2 regions of the Pseudomonas sp. PAMC25584 genome follow, and region 1 is predicted to be linked to the other one. Evidence: predicted binding sites of a transcription regulator. Region 1 holds the regulator's gene; the other holds the start of a gene.

Region 1 (15,441 bases):
CCAGAAGATCTGAGCGGTAGTCCGCTGCCGGAAAATGAAAAGGCACCGGGCCATCGGGATCGCCGGTCATGAATTGGCGAATGCGCGGGTTGTCAGCGTTCATCAGTTCTTCCGGCGTTCCCTGCCCCAGCACCTGGCCATCACCGACCACATAGAGGTAGTCGGCGATGCTCGCGGTCTCGGCCAGGTCGTGGGAGACCACGATACTGGTAATCCCCAGCGCATCGTTGAGCAGGCGGATCAGGCGCACCAGCACGCCCATGGCGATCGGGTCCTGCCCCACGAAGGGTTCGTCATACATGAGAATCTGCGGATCGAGGGCAATAGCACGCGCCAATGCGACACGACGCTTCATGCCGCCGGACAGTTCGTCCGGCATCAGGTCGAGGGCTCCGCGAAGGCCCACGGCTTGCAGTTTCAGCAGCACAATGTCACGAATCATTTCATCGGACAGCTGAGTATGCACCCGCAGCGGAAACGCGACGTTTTCGAACACATCGAGGTCGGTGAACAGCGCACCGCTTTGGAACAGGACCCCCATGTGCTTGCGCGCATCGAACAGATCGCTGCGCGACAGCGTCGGCAGGTTCTGGCCGTTGACCCATACTTCGCCTGCGTTGGGGCGCAATTGCATGCCCATCAGGCGCAACAGGGTGGTCTTGCCGCAACCGGAAGGCCCCATGATGCCCGTGACCTTGCCGCGGGGAATGCGAATATCGACGTTATTGAAGATGCTGCGCGTCCCGCGCTTGAAGGTAAGGCCCTTCAGCTCGACCGCGTAGGCGTTATCGGCACTCATCTAAACTCCTTGGGATGCAGCCTTTCACTCAGACACCACGTTTGCGACAAACGTTTGCAACGGTTGCGCGATATATAGTTAGCCACATGGGCTGGGTGGACCGAGCTGGCGGCGAACTATATCACTGCTGGTGCAGAGCCCCCAAGGCCGGAACAGCGCTTGTTCAGATTGGGGACAGGGAAAAAACATTGCTGGCTATGTTACCGAGGAAGGAGTCTGAAGCGCCTGACGACTAAAGGCTGACGAACTTGCGTGAGGGAATTGATCATTACCGTTATAATCGCCGACTTTTCGTCAGGCTATACGATTTCAGACATGAGCCAATCCAGCGACCTTATCCAATCCGCACAACGCACCATCCGCCTCGAGCTTGAAGCCGTAGAAGGCTTGTTGGCCCATATCGACGCAGATTTCGTGCGCGCCTGCGAGATGATTCTGGCCAGCAAAGGCCGCGTTGTTGTGGTCGGCATGGGCAAGTCCGGTCACGTCGGCAACAAGATCGCCGCCACCCTGGCAAGCACCGGGACCACAGCGTTTTTCGTCCACCCGGCCGAAGCCAGCCATGGCGACATGGGCATGATCACCAAGGATGACATCATCCTCGCACTGTCCAACTCCGGCACCACCAACGAAATCGTGACCCTGCTGCCGCTGATCAAACGCCTGGGCATCCAGATGATCAGCATCACCGGCAACCCGGAGTCGACACTGGCCAAGGCCGCCGAAGTAAACCTGAATGTTCACGTGACCGCTGAGGCCTGCCCGCTGAACCTGGCACCGACCTCCTCCACCACCGCCGCGCTGGTCATGGGCGATGCCTTGGCCGTGGCGCTGCTGGAAGCGCGCGGTTTTACGGCGGAAGACTTCGCGTTTTCCCATCCGGGCGGTGCGCTGGGCCGACGCCTGCTGTTGAAAGTGGAAAACGTCATGCATTCCGGCGATGAACTGCCCCAGGTACAGCGCGGTACCCTGCTGAAGGACGCGCTCATGGAGATGACCCGCAAGGGCCTGGGCATGACCGTGGTCCTGGAAGCCGACGGACGCCTGGCCGGCGTCTTCACCGACGGAGACCTGCGCCGCACCCTGGACCGCACTATCGATATCCACACCGCCACCATCGATGCGGTGATGACCCCCCACGGCAAGACTGCACGCGCGGAAATGCTGGCGGCCGAGGCCCTGAAGATCATGGAAGACCATAAGATCGGCGCGCTGGTGGTGGTCGATGGCGACGACCGCCCGATTGGCGCCCTGAACATGCACGACTTGCTGCGTGCGGGAGTGATGTAAATGACCAGCGACCTGTTGCAACGCGGCAAACACATCAAGTTGGCGATTTTCGACGTTGACGGCGTGCTGACCGATGGCCGCCTGTACTTCCTCGAAGACGGCAGCGAATTCAAGACGTTCAACACCCTCGACGGCCAGGGCATCAAGATGCTCATGGCGGCGGGCGTGCAAACCGCGATTATCAGCGGTCGAAAAACCCCGGTTGTGGAACGCCGCGCACAAAACCTGGGGATTCCTCACCTGTATCAGGGCCGGGAGGATAAACTAGTCGTCTTGGACGAGCTGCTTGGCCAACTCAACCTAAGCTATGAGCAGGTTGCCTATCTGGGCGACGACCTGCCCGACCTGCCGGTGATCCGCCGGGTGGGCTTGGGCATGGCTGTCGCCAATGCGGCGGCATTTGTTCGCGAGCATGCCCACGGCATCACCACGGCCCGTGGCGGCGAAGGCGCCGCCCGCGAGTTCTGCGAGTTGATCCTGCGTGCCCAGGGCAGCCTTGAAGCGGCCCACGCCGCCTACCTATAGAGCGTTTTATGCTGAGCAAAAAGATTCGCAACTTCCTGCTATTCGGGGTCATCGCCGCGCTGCTCCTGGCGGTTGGCTACTGGAATATCAGCCCGGAGCGCTTTCTCGACCAGCCTGTTGCGCAGGCTGACCAAGGCGCTATCGACTATTACGCCACCAATGCCTACAGCGTGCAGTTCCTACCTGACGGCAAAGTGCAGTACGAAATGACATCGGACAAAGTCGAACACTTGAAGGCATCCGAAGTCACCCTGCTGACCAACCCCGACCTGAATCTGTACCGCGGCACCGAATTCCCCTGGCACGTCACCAGCAAGCGTGGCGAAGTCAACCCGGACGGCACCGAAGTGGAACTGATCGACTCGGTACGCGTCGCACGGACTGACGCGCAGAACCGCGACACCATCATTACCAGCAGTCGCATGACCGTATTCCCACAGAAGCAATATGCGCAGACCGAGCAAGACGTTAGAATCGACGGCGCTGGCGGTGTATCGACTGGCAAGGGAATGAAAGCGTATTTGAAAGAAAGCAGGATACACCTGCTATCGAACGTAAGAGGACAGTATGAGGCTCGTTAAAACCCTCCCTATTTTGCTCGGTCTGGGCGCAGCACTGGGAAGCGTGAGCGCCTGGGCTCTGCCGAACGATAGCCAGCAACCGATCCACATTTCGGCCGACGATGCACAGCTCGATGACAAACAAGGCGTCGCGACCTACACCGGTGGCGTGATCATTACCCAGGGCTCGATGAAGATCACCGGCAACACGGTGACGCTGACTCGCACCCCTGCTGGCGACATCGACGTTGTGACTTCCGTGGGCAACCTGGCTTACTTCGAACAGAAGCAGGCGCCCGCCGATACCGCACCAATGAAGGGCTACGGCAAAACCATCCAGTATCACGCCCAGCAAAACCGCATCGTGCTGATCGACCAGGCCAAGGTACTGAGCCCCGACGGCAACTCCACGGAAGGTGAAAAGATCACCTATGACACCGTGAAGCAGATCGCCAACGCCGGTCGCGCCAACGGCAGCAAGGTCACCGCACCACGCCCACGTATCGACATGGTTATCCAGCCGAAGAAGAAGGCCGAGTAATGGCAACCCTGAAAGCCCAGCATCTGGCCAAGGCCTATAAAGGCCGTCAGGTCGTGCGCGACGTCAGCCTGTCGATCGACAGCGGCCAGATCGTCGGCCTGCTTGGCCCCAACGGTGCCGGCAAAACCACTTGCTTCTATATGATCGTCGGCCTGGTTCAGGCAGACCAGGGTCGCGTGTTGATCGACGACCTGGACGTCAGCCACCAGCCGATGCACGGCCGCGCGCGCGCCGGTATCGGCTATCTCCCCCAGGAGGCGTCGATCTTCCGCAAACTGTCGGTCGCCGATAACATCATGGCGATCCTCGAGACCCGTAAGGAACTCGACCGCGACGGCCGCCGCAAGGAGCTGGAAAGCCTGCTGCAGGAGTTCCACATCAACCACATCCGCGACAACCTCGGCATGAGCTTGTCCGGTGGTGAACGTCGCCGCGTGGAGATTGCCCGCGCACTGGCCACTGCGCCGAAGTTCATCCTGCTGGACGAACCTTTTGCCGGTGTCGACCCGATCTCGGTTGGCGACATCAAGCAGATCATCCATCACCTCAAGGCCAAGGGCATCGGTGTACTGATCACCGACCACAATGTCCGCGAGACCCTCGATATCTGCGAAACTGCATATATCGTCAATGATGGGCAACTGATCGCAGAAGGCGATTCGGCCACTATTCTGGCCAACGAACTGGTCAAGGAAGTGTATCTGGGCCACGAGTTCCGCCTGTAAGCCTGCCGGTAGAAAATGGCGGTGGCAGGCCGTTCGCCAAGGTGCGCGGGAGTCAATGAAAACCTCCGGATTTTTATTGTTACCGCGCTCTAGGCAAAGCCCCCGATATCAGGCATATAATTTGCTTATGTTTGGCGCTCACGCGCCCTGTCGTGGATGGCGCATTGCGCCGGCGAATAAGGTGTTAAGCCCCTGCCATGAAACCATCGCTAGTCCTGAGAATGGGCCAGCAGCTGACGATGACACCGCAGCTGCAACAGGCCATCCGCCTGCTCCAATTGTCGACACTGGACCTACAACAGGAAATCCAGGAAGCCTTGGAGTCCAATCCGATGCTCGAACGCCAGGAAGAAGGCGACGACTTCGATAATGCAGACCCACTGGCCGACAACGTCGAGCAAAAACCCAATTCCGACGTGCAGGAACCCTCTTACCAGGAAACCGCCCCTACGGTGGATAACCTGGAGGAAGGCGAATGGAACGAACGCATCCCCAACGAACTTCCCGTGGACACCGCCTGGGAGGACGTCTACCAGACCAGCGCCAGCAGCCTGCCGAGCAATGATGACGACGAGTGGGATTTCACCACCCGCACCTCAGCCGGCGAGAGCCTGCAGAGCCACTTGCTGTGGCAATTGAACCTGGCGCCGATGTCCGACACCGATCGCCTGATCGCCGTGACCCTGATCGACTGCATCAATAACCAGGGTTATCTGGACGAGACGCTCGAAGAGATTCTTGAAGCCTTCGACCCGGAACTGGACATCGAGCTGGACGAAATCGAAGCCGTCCTGCACCGCATCCAGCAGTTCGAGCCCGCCGGCATTGGCGCACGCAACCTTAGCGAGTGCCTGTTGCTGCAATTGCGCCAACTGCCCGCCAAGACCCCTTGGCTCGCTGAAGCCCAGCGCCTGGTCACCGACTACATCGACCTGCTGGGCAGCCGCGACTACAGCCAACTGATGCGCCGCATGAAGCTCAAGGAAGACGACCTGCGCCACGTCATCGAGCTGGTGCAAAGCCTCAACCCGCGTCCGGGCTCGCAGATCGAGTCCAGCGAAGCCGAATACGTCGTCCCCGATGTGATCGTGCGCAAGGACAACGAGCGCTGGCTGGTGGAACTGAACCAGGAGTCGGTGCCGCGCCTGCGGGTCAACCCGCAATATGCCGGTTTTGTGCGTCGTGCCGACACCAGTGCCGACAACACCTTCATGCGCAACCAGTTGCAGGAAGCGCGCTGGTTCATCAAGAGCCTGCAAAGCCGCAACGAAACCCTGATGAAAGTGGCCACCCAGATCGTCGAGCACCAGCGCGGCTTCCTGGAATACGGCGACGAAGCGATGAAACCCCTGGTTCTGCACGACATCGCAGAAGCGGTGGGCATGCACGAATCGACGATTTCCCGGGTAACGACGCAAAAATTCATGCATACCCCACGGGGTATATATGAGTTGAAGTACTTTTTCTCCAGCCATGTCAGCACCTCCGAAGGCGGCGAATGCTCGTCCACGGCGATCCGCGCGATCATCAAAAAACTGGTTGCCGCGGAAAATCAGAAAAAGCCGTTGAGTGACAGCAAGATCGCTGGTTTACTGGAGGCACAAGGCATTCAGGTCGCCCGTCGAACCGTCGCCAAGTACCGCGAGTCCCTTGGGATTGCGCCTTCCAGCGAGCGTAAGCGTTTGATGTGACGGGCAGGCCACAGCGTTCCAGTGGCGGGTATTCCTACCCGTCGCTTTATGCACTGGCAACGAAGGAGAAGCTGTATGCAAGTCAATATCAGTGGACACCAACTGGAAGTGACCGAAGCGCTGCGCACTTATATCGGCGAAAAACTCAAACGAATTGAGGGGCATTTCGACAAGATCACCAACGTGCAAGTCATTATGACTGTCGAAAAGCTGAAGCAGAAAATCGAAGCCACCTTGCGTATACCCGGCGGGGAAGTCGTCGCCAATGCTGAGCATTCTGATATGTATGCCGCCATTGACGACCTGACCGACAAGCTGGATCGCCAAATCAAAAAGCATAAGGAAAAGCAGCAGAGCCTCCTTCAGGGCACCGGCCGCTAACACTCCCCACCCATGATCCGACTTGAAACCATCCTGACTCCCGGCCGTTCCGTTGTGAACGCGCCGGGGGGCAGCAAGAAGAAAGCCCTCGAACAGATTGCCAACCTGATCAGCAAACAAGTGCCTGAATTGGAGATGCAAGATGTCTACGAGGCTCTGATTGCCCGTGAAAAACTCGGCTCGACCGGTTTTGGTAACGGCATCGCCATTCCTCACTGCCGCCTCAAAGGCTGCGAGACACCTGTCAGCGCCCTGCTGCACCTGGACGCTCCCATCGATTTCGACGCCATCGACGGTGCGCCGGTCGACCTGCTGTTTGTGTTGCTGGTCCCGCAAGCCGCCACCGATGCACACCTGGAACTGCTCCGGCAGATTGCAAGCATGCTCGACCGCAAGGAAGTACGCGACAAACTGCGCAGCGCCAGCAGCAATGAGGCGTTGTATCAGGTTGTCCTGGATGAACAAAACGGGCATTAATCATGCGTTTGATCATCGTCAGCGGCCGCTCCGGCTCAGGTAAAAGCACCGCCCTCAATGTTCTTGAGGACAACGGTTTCTATTGCATCGACAACCTACCCGCCGGCCTGCTGCCGGAGTTGGCGGAGCGCGCGCTGATCCACACCGAACTGGCACAGCCGTTGGTCGCCGTTTCGATTGATGCCCGCAACCTGCCCAGCCACCTCTCGCGCTTCCCGGAACTGCTTGAGGAAGTACGTGCCAAGCACATTCACTGCGATGTGCTGTACCTGGATGCCGACGAAGAAACCCTGCTCAAACGTTTCTCCGAGACTCGTCGACGCCACCCCCTCAGCAGCCCACACCGTTCGCTGGCCGAAGCCATCGAGGACGAGACCAAGCTGTTGGGGCCGATCATTGACCTCGCCGACCTCAAGATCAACACCACCAGCCTCAACCTGTACCAACTACGCGATGCCATCAAGCTACGCCTGCTGAACCAGCCCGAACCCGGCACGGCCTTTCTGGTCGAGTCGTTTGGCTTCAAGCGCGGTATGCCGGTGGATGCCGACCTGGTATTCGATGTGCGCTGCCTGCCCAATCCCTACTGGAAGCCGGAGTTGCGTGATCAATCAGGGTTGGACCAGCCTGTGGCGGACTATCTGGCCGCGCAACCGGATGTCGAGGAGATGTTCCAGGACATCTCCAGCTACCTGCTCAAATGGTTGCCGCGCTTTGCCGCGAGCAACCGGGCCTATGTCACCATTGCCATCGGCTGCACCGGCGGCCACCACCGCTCTGTCTATCTGACCGAACGCCTGGGCCAGACGCTGCAACAAACCCTCAAGAACGTCCAGGTTCGCCACCGAGACCTTAGCTGAAAGGAACACCCCCGCGATGCCCGCTCTGGAAATTGAAATCATCAACAAGCTGGGCCTGCACGCCCGGGCCTCAGCCAAGTTCGTCGGCATCGCCGGGCAGTTCCCCTGCCAGGTCCGCGCTGGGCGCACCCCAGAATCCATGGTCGACGGCAAAAGCATCATGGCGATGATGATGCTGGCCGCCGGCAAGGGCACCAAGATTCATTTGAAGACGGAAGGCGAGCAAGAGCAGGAAGCGATGGACGCCCTGGTCAAGCTGATCAATAACTTCTTTGATGAGGGTGAATAAGCCCACCCTTTGAGACAGCGGCTGAAGCCGCAACAGCTTCAGCCCAGCGCGGTATCCATCACCATCATCAAACAGAACCCAATGCACAATCCCAGGCTGGCGAGCTGTTCATGGCCATTGCGCCGCGACTCGGGGATCACCTCGTGAGTGACCACCAGCAGCATCGCGCCGGCAGCCAACGCCAAGCCTAGCGGTAGCAACACTTCTGCCAGGCTCACCAACCAGGCGCAAAGCACGGCAAATATCGGCTCGACCAGACCCGAGGCCGCACCGATCAGGAACGCCTTGACCCGCGACATCCCTGCCCCAGCCAACACCAACGCAATCACTAGGCCTTCGGGCACATCCTGCAAGGCAATGCCCATGGCCAGGCTGTCGGCATCCGGCATACCGCCGCCCGCCGAAACGCCCACGGCCATACCCTCCGGGATGTTGTGCGCAATGATGGCAAATACGAACAGCCAGATGCGTGGCGGGATCACCGGGTGCTCCGGCGTGCCGACCAGCATTTCCGGGCTGGCACCGGAGACCTTGCGGTCGACCAGGTACAACCCGAACGCCCCCAGCAGGATGCCAACGCTGATCAAGCCACTCGCGCCCCACGGGGTGAGCCCCAGGCCCTCAGCCGCCGCAATGCCCGGTACGATCAGTGAAAACGCTGTCGCCGCGAGCATCACTCCGGCACCGAAACCCAGCAAGGTATCGCTCAACGCTGCCGGCATGCGCCGGATAACCAACACAGGCACGGCGCCCAACGCGGTGCCGAGCGCGCAGATCGCCCCACCCTGCAGGGCTCGCAGGATGCGCGGCTCCAAGTCCAGCCAGGCGAATCCTTGAGCCACCAGCAATGCAGTACCTGCCAATAGCAGCAGCGAGCCAAACGTATAACGAAACATTCGCACGCCGCTGATCGCCAGTGTTTCAGTGCCCATAGTCAGCCTTAAGTCTTGGTAGAGAGGGTGATATCAGGCCAGGGCGGCCTGGTAGCGGGCAGCAACTTCCGGCCAGTTGATAACCCTGTAGAAAGCATTGATGTATTCAGGCCGACGGTTCTGGTAGAGCAGGTAGTAGGCGTGTTCCCACACATCCAGGCCGAGGATCGGAGTGTTGCCGTTCATGAGCGGGCTGTCCTGGTTGCCGCTGCTCTCCACCACTAAGGTCTTTTGCGGGGTGACGCTCAGCCAGGCCCAGCCGCTGCCGAAGCGCGTCAACGCGGCTTTGGTGAAGGCGTCCTTGAAACTGTCGAAGCCGTCCAGTTGCTCATCGATCGCCTGGCCCAGCGCGCCCTCGGGTTTGCCGCCACCTTTGGGCGACATTACCGCCCAGAACAACGAGTGGTTGGCATGACCACCGCCTTGATTGATCACCGCAGCGCGCAGTTTCTCGGGCAGTTGTTGGACGCTCGATACCAGCTTCTCTACCGGCCAGCCCGCAAACTCGGTGCCCTCCACGGCGGCATTGAGGTTGTTGATATAAGCCTGGTGGTGCTTGGTGTAGTGAATTTCCATGGTTTGCGCATCGATATGCGGCTCCAGGGCATCGTAGGCGTAAGGCAAGGCAGGCAAGGTGTAGGACATATCAGTGTGCTCCGTATTGAGGAGGGGTCGGTTGCGCCGCAGTACCGCCCAGCAAGCGATGGGTACGGGGGTATTCGCCGTAATCGCTGATGAAGTTCAACAGCTCGACGTAGGTTTTGCTGCTCTGGCGCAGCGCCGCATCACGCAGTTGCGGGCTCAGACGCCGGTCCTGCAGGGTCTGTAACAGGCGCTGGTGGATGGCGCAGAGGTATTCTGCGCTTTCTTCCGGCTGGTTCAGGCGCAAGTGCAGGTCCGCCAGGTTGTGATGGGAAATGACACAGGCGGCCACTGCTTCGTCGGCGTTCGCCCAGCGTTCGAACAACACTTGAGCCAGGGCCAGGGCCTGCAAATAGGCTTCGCGAGCGTCGACCAGTTCGCCCTGCATAAAGCAGCGATTGGCCCGTTCGATCGTGCGTTTCCAATGCTCCATGGTGAGCCTCCAAAGCAGGGTCGATGATTACACGCCGCCAGCCGTGAGCTTTTCCGGGTCCAGCAGGACCTCCAGTTGGCTGCGCGGCAAGTCCGTGTGTTCGAGGGCGACATCAATCACCGGACGACCTTGCTGATAGGCTTGCTTGGCGATTTCAGCGGCCTTTTGGTAACCAATGATCGGGTTGAGTGCGGTGACCAGGATCGGGTTGCGCGACAGCGCCTCCTTGAGCTTTGCCTCATTGACCTTGAAGCTGGCGATGGCCTTGTCCGCCAGCAGGCGGCTGGAATTGGCCAGCAGTTCGAGGCTGCTGAGCAGGTTCTGGGCGATGATCGGCAGCATCACGTTCAGCTCGAAGTTGCCGGATTGGCCGGCAATGGTGATCACCGTGTCATTGCCGATGACTTGCGCGGCGACCATGGCCGTCGCCTCCGGGATCACCGGGTTGACCTTGCCGGGCATGATCGAAGAGCCAGGCTGCAACCCCTCCAGTTCGATTTCACCCAGGCCTGCCAGCGGGCCGGAGTTCATCCAGCGCAAGTCGTTGGCGATTTTCATCAACGACACAGCGATAGCTTTCAACTGGCCGGAGACGGCGACGGCGGTGTCCTGGGAGCCGATCAACGCGAACAGGTTCTTGCCCGGGGTGAATTGCACGCCGGTCAAGCTGCTCAGTTGCTGGCTGAAACGCACTGCGAACTCCGGGTGCGCGTTGATCCCAGTGCCGACAGCCGTACCGCCCTGGGCCAGGGCTTGCAGGCTCGGCAGCAAGTCCTGTAGATGAGCGATATTGGCCTTGAGCTGCTGCGCCCAGCCATTGAGCACCTGACTCATGCGCACCGGCATGGCGTCCATCAGGTGCGTGCGGCCGGTCTTGATGAATGGGTGGACCTCTTCGGCCTTCTGTTCGATGACCTGCACCAGGTGCTGCAACGCCGGCAACGTTTGCTCATGCAGCACCAGCGCCGCGCTGACGTGGATAGTGGTTGGGATGACGTCGTTGCTGCTTTGGCCGCAGTTCACGTGATCGTTGGGGTTGACCGCCTCGCCGAGTAAACGGCTGGCCAGGGTCGCGATCACTTCATTGGCGTTCATATTGGAACTGGTGCCGGAACCGGTCTGGAAAATATCCACCGGGAAGTGCGGCATGAAATCGCCTTCCAGCAAGCCTTGAGCGGCATCGACGATAGCCTTGCCCTGCCCTTCGCTGATTTGCTTGAGGTCGACGTTGACCTTGGCCGCTGCAACTTTGGCCAGGATCAGCGCACGAATGAATGGCGCCGGCATGCGCTGGTGGCTGATCGGAAAGTTGTTCACCGCGCGCTGGGTTTGCGCGCCGTACAAGGCCTCGGCGGGGACTTGCAGTTCGCCCATGCTGTCACGTTCGATACGGCTATTACTCATCGGAAGATCCTTGCACCCAGTCAGAAACGGAAATCGAAGGCAGCAATTCGCACGTCGCCAATTGCCAGGCAAAGCTCTGCCAGCGCTTGAGGCGGCAGGCACAGCGGGAGAGTTTTTCCAGGTCGCGCAGCGGGCGCCAGGCCTGGTCCAGGCACTGGGATCGCCAATGCCACGGCAAGGCGATGTCGGTGGCGGTGTCGATCAGCAGACGGAAGGCCGTTTCAGCGATCGTCCACGGATGGGTCGCGGTGCAACACGCGAGGTATCGACCTTCATTGAGGTAGTGTTCGATCAGGCGCGGCTCATTGGGATCGAGGCAGCAGCGAATCTGACGACTCATCCAACGCCAGCTTTCCAGGTAGGGGTCCTCATGCAGGACAGCACTCATGATCCGCACTCACTTGATAATGATATTTATTATTAAATGATATTGAGAATCAAAACAAGAGCGCCAAGCCAATCAACCTGAAACGCAGCCACAAAAAAGGCGCGCCATCTGCAAGATGGCGCGCCTTTTGGTGAAACGTCGGAAGGATTAGCTACCGGCGACCGTCATCCGCTCGATCAGGACCGAACCTGTACGGATATTGCTGCGCAGCTCCAAGTCGTTACCCACGGCAACGATCTGCTTGAACATGTCGCGCATATTGCCGGCAATGGTCACTTCCTGGACGGCAAACTGGATCTCACCGTTTTCTACCCAGAAACCCGCCGCACCGCGGGAATAATCCCCCGTGACCATGTTCAAGCCCTGGCCCATCAATTCGGTCACCAACAGGCCGCGCCCCATGCGCCGCAAAAGCGCCGCCTGGTCCTCTTCGCCGTGGGTCACGAACAGGTTGTGCACACCGCCAGAGTTCGCAGTGCTCGGCAGGCCGAGTTTTCGCCCGGCATAAGTGCCCAGCACGTAGGAGACCAACTCACCGTTTTCGACGAACGGCTTGGCATAGGTCGCCAGGCCATCGCCGTCGAACGACGAGCTGCCCATGGCACGCATCAGGTGCGGACGCTCATCGATGGTCAGCCACTCCGGAAACAGCTTCTGGCCAATCGCACCTTCGAGGAACGACGATTTGCGGTACAGGTTGCCGCCGGAAATCGCCCCCAGGAAACTGCCGAACAGGCCACCGGCCAGTTCGGCCGAGAACAGCACTGGCACTTCACAGGTCGGTACCGGGCGCGCGCCCAGGCGGCTTGCGGCACGTTGCGCAGCACGCCGGCCGATGCTGACCGGGTCGGCCAGCAAGTCACCCTGGCGGTTCACGTCGTACCAGTAATCACGCTGCATCTGGCCGTTGGCTTCGGCGATCATCACGCAGCTCAGGCTGTGGCGCGTCGAGGCATAACCGCCGATAAAGCCATGGCTGTTGCCATACACGCGGCAGCCCTGATGGGTGCTCAAGGTGGTGCCGTCGGCGTTCTTGATCCGGGGATCGGCATCAAACGCCGCCGCTTCGCAGGTCAGCGCCTGCTCGATGGCTTGTTCCGGGGTGATGTCCCAGGCATGGAACAGGTCGAAATCCTGCAGATCCTTGGCCATCAACGCCTTGTCGGCCAGACCCGAGCTTTCATCCTCAGACGTGTGCTTGGCAATCGCCAATGCGGCGGCCACCGTCTCGCGAATTGCTTCCGGCCCACTCGCCGACGTGCTGGCCGAGCCTTTGCGCTGGCCTACATACAAGGTGATGCCGAACCCCTGATCGCGGTTGAATTCGACGGTTTCGACTTCCCGCTGACGCACCGACGTCGACAGCCCCTGCTCCAGGGACACAGCCACCTCGCAGGCACTGGCCCCCTGGCGCTTGGCCTCGGCAAGGATCTGCTCGACTTGTTCCTGCAGTGCCGGTAACGCTTGCGGACCGACGCTTTGGGCTGCACTCATGGTTTTCTCCACTCAAATTCTGCTTTCGGTTACGGCCATCGAGCGACCGGGCCGGACAAGCGGCCCCCGACTGGTTATCATGGCGGCGTTTCTTTGCGGACTGCCACCATGGTTGATTCTTACGACGACTCCCTCGATGGGGAGAAAAGCAAAACCCAGGTCAAACGCGAGCTGCATGCTCTGGTTGACCTCGGCGAGCGCCTTACAACGCTCAAGCCTGACTTGATTGCAAAACTGCCGCTGACCGACGAAATGCGTCGGGCTCTGCAGGATGCACCCAAGCACACCGCGAATATCGCGCGTAAACGGCACATCATGTTTATCGGCAAGCTGATGCGCGATCAGGACACTGACGCGATTCTGACCCTGCTCGATCAACTCGATGCCTCCACTCGCCAGTACAACGAACGCTTCCATAACCTGGAACGTTGGCGTGACCGCCTGATCTCGGGCGATGACGCGGTGCTGGAGAAATTCGTACTGGACTACCCGGACGCGGATCGCCAGCAACTGCGCTCCCTGATCCGTCAGGCCCAGCACGAACTGGCGCAAAACAAGGCGCCGGCCACCAGCCGTAAAATGTTCAAGTACATCCGTGAGCTGGACGAGACTCAACGCGGCCTGCGTTGATCCTCTTCCCCGGGTGGCGGTCTTCGCCACCCGAAGCTCCCGCTCTTACGACCCCGTGCCACCCACGGTGATCGCATCAATTTTCAAGGTTGGCTGACCCACGCCCACCGGCACCGACTGCCCATCCTTGCCGCACGTGCCCACGCCGCTGTCCAGCGACAGGTCGTTACCGACCATCGACACCTTGCTCATGGCTTCCGGCCCGTTACCAATCAACGTCGCCCCTTTGACCGGCGCGGTAATCTTGCCGTCTTCGATCAGGTACGCCTCGCTGGTGGAGAACACGAACTTGCCGCTGGTGATGTCGACCTGACCGCCGCCGAGGTTGGCGCAGTAGATCCCGCGTTTCACCGAGGCGATGATTTCCGCCGGGTCGCTTTCGCCTGCAAGCATGTAGGTGTTGGTCATGCGCGGCATCGGCAGGTGCGCGTAGGATTCGCGGCGACCGTTACCGGTACGTGCCACGCCCATCAGGCGGGCGTTGAGCTTGTCTTGCATGTAGCCCTTGAGCACGCCGTTTTCGATCAATGTAGTGCATTCAGTCGGGGTGCCTTCGTCGTCGATGCTCAACGAGCCACGGCGACCGGCCAGGGTGCCGTCATCGACAATGGTGCATAGCTTGGAGGCGACCATCTCGCCCATGCGCCCGCTATAGGCCGAACTGCCCTTGCGGTTGAAGTCGCCTTCCAGGCCATGCCCCACGGCTTCATGGAGCAATACGCCGGACCAGCCCGAGCCCAACACCACCGGCAAGGTGCCGGCAGGTGCAGGGATGGCTTCCAGGTTGACCAACGCCTGGCGCAGCGCTTCGCGGGCATAGCCCATGGCGCGGTCCTCGACGAGGAAATAACGGTAGTCGGTACGCCCGCCACCGCCGTGGCCTCCGCGCTCGCGGCGGCCGTTCTGTTCGACGATCACGCTGACGTTAAAACGCACCAGCGGCCGCACATCTGCCGCCAGACCACCGTCGGTGGACGCCACCAGGATGCGTTCCCACACCCCGGCCATGCTCACGGTGACTTGCTGGATACGCGGGTCGAGGGCGCGGGTCGCGGCGTCGATACGCTTGAGCAGATCGACTTTTTCTGCACGGCTGATCACTTCCAGGGGGTTATCCGGCGCGTACAACTGAGCCACGTCCTGGGTGCTGAATGCCTGCACCGTGCCGTTCTGGCCAGCGCGGGAAATCGAACGGGCGGCACGGGCAGCCAGGCCCAGGGCTTCCAGGGTGATCGCGTTGCTATAGGCGAAACCGGTTTTTTCACCGGATTGCGCACGCACGCCGACGCCCTGATCGAGGTTGAAACTGCCTTCCTTGACGATCCCATCTTCTAGGGCCCACGACTCGGAAATCTGCCCCTGGAAATACAGGTCGGCCGC
Region 2 (4,690 bases), 1.2 Mb from region 1:
CTTGGCTTCAACGCTCGGCAGCTCATCGACCGAAACTGCGGCCTTGACCTTACCTTTGGCTGTTTTGGCAGGCGCATCATCGCCACCGTCATCGCCTTCGTCAGGAGCGTCTTCCGCTACCGCCTCCAGCTCTTCGGTGTCGTCGTCCTCACCTACTTCCAGGTCGTCTTCCAGATCATCGTCGCTCATGTTCTACCTCATGACTTGCGAAAAGCAGATTAGTTATAGCCCAGCTTCACCCTCTGTCGAAGGTCGCCGGAAAAAAAATCAACATCCACCGGATAACCAATGGCTTATGCCCCATCACCGTGCAAAGTGGCGAGGACTTTACGAGCACCGCCATGATCACGGTGCTCGCCCAGATAAACACCTTGCCAGGTCCCCATCGCCAAGCGGCCGGCCTTGACCGGCAAACTCAGCTGGCAGCCCAGGAGACTGGCCTTGAAGTGCGCCGGCAGATCGTCCGGGCCTTCGTCGTTGTGTTCGAACCCGGCTCGGCCTTGCGGCACCAGCGAGTTGAAAAAACGCTCGAAGTCACGACGAACCGCCGGATCGGCATTCTCGTTGATGGTCAACGAGGCCGAGGTATGCTGCAGCCACAGATGCAACAGGCCCACGCGACACGCCTTCAATTCAGGCAAGCCGGCCAGCAACTCGTCGGTTACCAGGTGAAAGCCCCGGGGCTTGGCCCGCAGGGTAATCAGGGTCTGTTGCCACATACAGTTCTCCGCCCATCGGCGCGCATTCTAGCGCGCTCAGGGAAAAAACAAAGTGCCGAATACGCCTACATGCCTGTAAGACATTCGCATCCGGAAAAGTGCCGTGTGCGCGCCATCACATACGCAGCGCAAAAACCGGCACCACGCGTCATGACTGACAAACGTCAGACAAAAAAATGCCCGGCAAGCCGGGCATGTTTTTTTCGCCTACTTACAAGTTGTAACCGCGTTCGTTGTGTTGCGCCAGGTCGAGGCCGACAGCTTCTTCTTCGTCGGTAACCCGCAGGCCCATGACCATGTCCAGCACCTTGAGGATGATGAAGGTCACGATGGCTGTGTAGATCACAGTGAAGCCGACGCCTTTGCACTGAATCCAGACCTGTGCCGCCACATCAGTCACGGTGCCGAAGCCACCCAGTGCTGGCGCTGCAAACACACCGGTCAAGATTGCGCCGAGGATACCGCCGATACCGTGCACACCGAAGGCGTCCAGGGAGTCGTCATAGCCCAGTTTGCGTTTCAGGGTCGTGGCGCAGAAGAAGCACACCACACCCGCCGCCAGGCCGATGATCAGCGCGCCCATCGGGCCCACGGTACCGGCAGCCGGCGTAATAGCCACAAGGCCCGCCACCACACCCGAGGCGATGCCCAGGGCGCTTGGTTTACCGTGGGTGACCCACTCGGCGAACATCCAGCCCAGTGCGGCGGCGGCAGTAGCGATCTGGGTCACCAGCATCGCCATACCGGCAGTGCCGTTGGCCGCCGCTGCAGAACCGGCGTTGAAGCCGAACCAGCCGACCCACAGCATGGCCGCACCCACCAGGGTGTAACCCAGGTTGTGAGGCGCCATTGGCGTGGTCGGGAAACCTTTACGCTTGCCGAGGACCAGGCACGCTACCAGGCCAGCCACACCGGCGTTGATATGCACCACCGTACCGCCGGCGAAGTCCAGCACGCCCCAGTCACCTAGCAGCGAACCCGGACCGCCCCACACCATGTGAGCAATCGGCGCGTAGACCAGGGTGAACCAAACGCCCATGAAGATCAGCATCGCGGAGAACTTCATACGCTCGGCGAAGGCACCGACAATCAGCGCCGGGGTGATGATGGCGAAGGTCATCTGGTAGGTGATGAACACCGCCTCAGGGAACAGCGCCGCAGGGCCGGTGATGCTGGCCGGGGTCACACCTGAGAGGAACAGCTTGGACAAGCCGCCCACGAACGAGTTGAAGTTGACGACGCCCGCTTCCATACCGGTGGTATCGAACGCCATGCTGTAGCCGTAGACGAACCACAGGATGGTGATCAAGCCAGTGATGGCGAAGCACTGCATCATCACCGACAGAATATTTTTGGAGCGAACCATACCGCCGTAGAACAGCGCCAGGCCGGGAATGGTCATGAACAGCACGAGCGCGGTGGATGTGAGCATCCACGCCGTGTCACCGGAATTGAGGACTGGAGCAGCCACTTCGTCTGCCGCCAAGGCCAGGCTTGGCATTACAAAGGACAACAGGGCTCCGAGCCCTGCGAATTTACGCAGAGTCATATTGTTTTCTCCTGGGGCGTTGGGGTTTGGCGGCTTAGATTGCGTCGGTATCGGTTTCGCCGGTACGGATGCGAATAGCCTGTTCCAGATTGACCACAAAGATCTTGCCGTCACCGATCTTGCCGGTGTTGGCAGCCTTGGTTATCGCCTCGATAACCCGGTCAAGATCCTTGTCGTCAATGGCGACATCAATCTTCACCTTCGGCAGGAAATCGACCACGTACTCCGCGCCGCGATACAGCTCGGTGTGACCCTTCTGCCGCCCGAAGCCTTTGACCTCAGTAACGGTAATGCCCTGCACGCCGATCTCGGACAACGACTCGCGTACATCGTCCAACTTGAACGGCTTGATGATGGCAGTGACTAGCTTCATGAAAACTCTCTCCCGAATTGGTGGACTTGCCCCAGGAAAACAAACCCGTCTCAAGTCTAAGCGCAGCGCCTGGCTTTGTAACGCGTCGTCGCAAGAGCAATTGCCATTACGACGCCAGCGAACCACTGGTGACGAAACCTGTACCCCTGATCCGTCGGCGCACTGCATTCGTCACAGCGACTGCATCAGTGCATGGGTCATGTTCGTCTAAGCAGAAACCTTGCCAGCTCCGTAAAAATCATTGAAATCAGTCCATTGCCTAGCTGCGCCCACCTGCGGGACCCTCTGGCGAATGCAATGCGCACGAAAAGGGTGCGCCACCGTGCGCCCCCATGCGCGAAAAGCGTGCGCGTGAGTCCGTGAAAATGACTATAGACGCTGCGTGATACACTGCCCGCCAACAGTTTTCCGGAAGATTTCCCATGCTCGCGCCCAAAGACCTCCTCGACGCCCTGAGCGGCCACGCCTCCCGCCTGTTCAGCGGCGACACCCCGCTGCCCCGCAATGAAATCGAAAGCCAGTTCAAGGCGTTGCTGCAAAGCGGCTTCAGCAAGCTCGACCTGGTCAGCCGGGAAGAATTCGACAGCCAAATGGTGGTACTGGCCCGCACCCGAGCGCGCCTGGAAAGCCTGGAGGCGAAGGTGGCGGAGTTGGAAGCGCGGTTGACCCCGGCAGCCGCTGAATAAACCCCGGTCAATGTAGGCGCTGGCTTGCCTGCGAGGGGATCGACTCGGTCCCTCTGACACACCTAACCGCCTATATCGCAGGCACGCCAGCCCACACACTCGTTCTGCGTCACTCTCCGGATACGTTCTGTAAAACCTCCCCCGCCTCGCTCTTCCCCACCTCGTCTACCCTTGAAAAACCGCAGGAAGCGGCCCGCCCTTTCAAGGAATGAGCATGTCCCTCGCCATCGTCCACAGCCGCGCCCAGATCGGCGTCGAAGCCCCCGCCGTCAGCGTCGAAGTGCATATGGCCAATGGTCTGCCATCGCTCACGCTGGTGGGTTTGCCGGAAACCGCCGTCAAGGAAAGCAAGGACCGCGTGCGCAGCGCCATCCTCAATTCAGCGCTGCAATACCCGGCCCGTCGCATCACCCTCAACCTCGCGCCCGCCGACCTGCCCAAGGACGGCGGGCGTTTTGACCTGGCGATTGCCCTCGGGATTCTCGCGGCGAGCGTGCAGGTGCCGGCGCTGATGCTCGATGACGTGGAGTGCCTGGGGGAATTGGCGCTATCGGGCGAGGTACGCGCGGTGAAAGGTGTGTTACCGGCGGCGCTGGCGGCGCGCAAGGCCGGGCGCAGCGTGATCGTGCCTCGGGCGAATGCCGAAGAGGCCTGCCTGGCGTCCGGGTTGAAGGTGATTGCGGTGGACCACCTGCTGCAGGTGGTGGCGCACCTGAATGGGCAAGTACCGATCGAGCCCTTCAAGTCTGACGGTTTGCTGTACTTGAACAAGCCCTACCCGGACCTCAGCGAAGTCCAGGGCCAACTCGCCGCCAAACGCGCGCTGCTGATCGCTGCGGCAGGCGCGCATAACCTATTGTTCAGCGGGCCGCCCGGCACCGGCAAGACCTTGCTCGCCAGCCGCCTGCCAGGTTTGCTGCCGCCACTGAGTGAACACGAAGCGCTGGAAGTCGCCGCGATTCAATCCGTGGTCAGCCTGGCGCCACTGAGCCATTGGCCCCACCGGCCGTTTCGCCAGCCGCACCATTCGGCCTCCGGCCCGGCACTGGTGGGCGGCGGGTCGAAGCCGCAACCGGGGGAAATCACCCTGGCCCACCACGGGGTGCTGTTCCTGGATGAGTTGCCGGAGTTTGATCGCAAGGTGCTGGAGGTTTTGCGCGAGCCACTGGAGTCGGGGCATATCGTGATCTCCCGCGCCCGCGACCGCGTGAGTTTCCCGGCGCGCTTTCAACTGGTCGCCGCGATGAACCCCTGCCCTTGCGGTTACATGGGCGACCCCAGCGCGCGCTGTCGCTGTACGCCGGAGCAGATCCAGCGCTACCGCAACAAACTCTCCGGGCCGTTGCTGGACCGGATCGACCTG

The links. Region 1 encodes sigma-54, which starts transcription at its own class of promoters, with help from an activator protein. Its sites were predicted from a motif close to ANTGGCATNNANNTTGCTNT; they were not measured.
Region 2: the regulator sigma-54 is predicted to act here: its motif matches at 2,850-2,869, upstream of glnK (P-II family nitrogen regulator).

The regions. Positions count from the first base shown of each region.
Region 1 covers NZ_CM176870.1:987,995-1,003,435, reverse strand. Annotated here, with positions in the region: gene ACS5Q8_RS04535 (ATP-binding cassette domain-containing protein) at 1-799, opposite strand, end outside; gene ACS5Q8_RS04530 (KpsF/GutQ family sugar-phosphate isomerase) at 1,115-2,089, shown strand; gene ACS5Q8_RS04525 (KdsC family phosphatase) at 2,090-2,614, shown strand; gene lptC (LPS export ABC transporter periplasmic protein LptC) at 2,623-3,195, shown strand; gene lptA (lipopolysaccharide transport periplasmic protein LptA) at 3,182-3,715, shown strand; gene lptB (LPS export ABC transporter ATP-binding protein) at 3,715-4,440, shown strand; gene ACS5Q8_RS04505 (RNA polymerase factor sigma-54) at 4,638-6,131, shown strand; gene hpf (ribosome hibernation-promoting factor, HPF/YfiA family) at 6,207-6,512, shown strand; gene ptsN (PTS IIA-like nitrogen regulatory protein PtsN) at 6,525-6,989, shown strand; gene rapZ (RNase adapter RapZ) at 6,992-7,849, shown strand; gene ACS5Q8_RS04485 (HPr family phosphocarrier protein) at 7,866-8,138, shown strand; gene ACS5Q8_RS04480 (ZIP family metal transporter) at 8,177-9,070, opposite strand; gene ACS5Q8_RS04475 (superoxide dismutase) at 9,104-9,715, opposite strand; gene ACS5Q8_RS04470 (DUF2753 family protein) at 9,717-10,145, opposite strand; gene ACS5Q8_RS04465 (class II fumarate hydratase) at 10,173-11,549, opposite strand; gene ACS5Q8_RS04460 (FagA protein) at 11,542-11,937, opposite strand; gene pmbA (metalloprotease PmbA) at 12,085-13,431, opposite strand; gene yjgA (ribosome biogenesis factor YjgA) at 13,540-14,061, shown strand; gene tldD (metalloprotease TldD) at 14,107-15,441, opposite strand, start outside.
Region 2 covers NZ_CM176870.1:6,037,208-6,041,897, forward strand. Annotated here, with positions in the region: gene sutA (dormancy-specific transcriptional regulator SutA) at 1-189, opposite strand, end outside; gene ACS5Q8_RS28370 (secondary thiamine-phosphate synthase enzyme YjbQ) at 294-719, opposite strand; gene ACS5Q8_RS28375 (ammonium transporter) at 931-2,268, opposite strand; gene glnK (P-II family nitrogen regulator) at 2,303-2,641, opposite strand; gene ACS5Q8_RS28385 (accessory factor UbiK family protein) at 3,064-3,327, shown strand; gene ACS5Q8_RS28390 (YifB family Mg chelatase-like AAA ATPase) at 3,542-4,690, shown strand, end outside.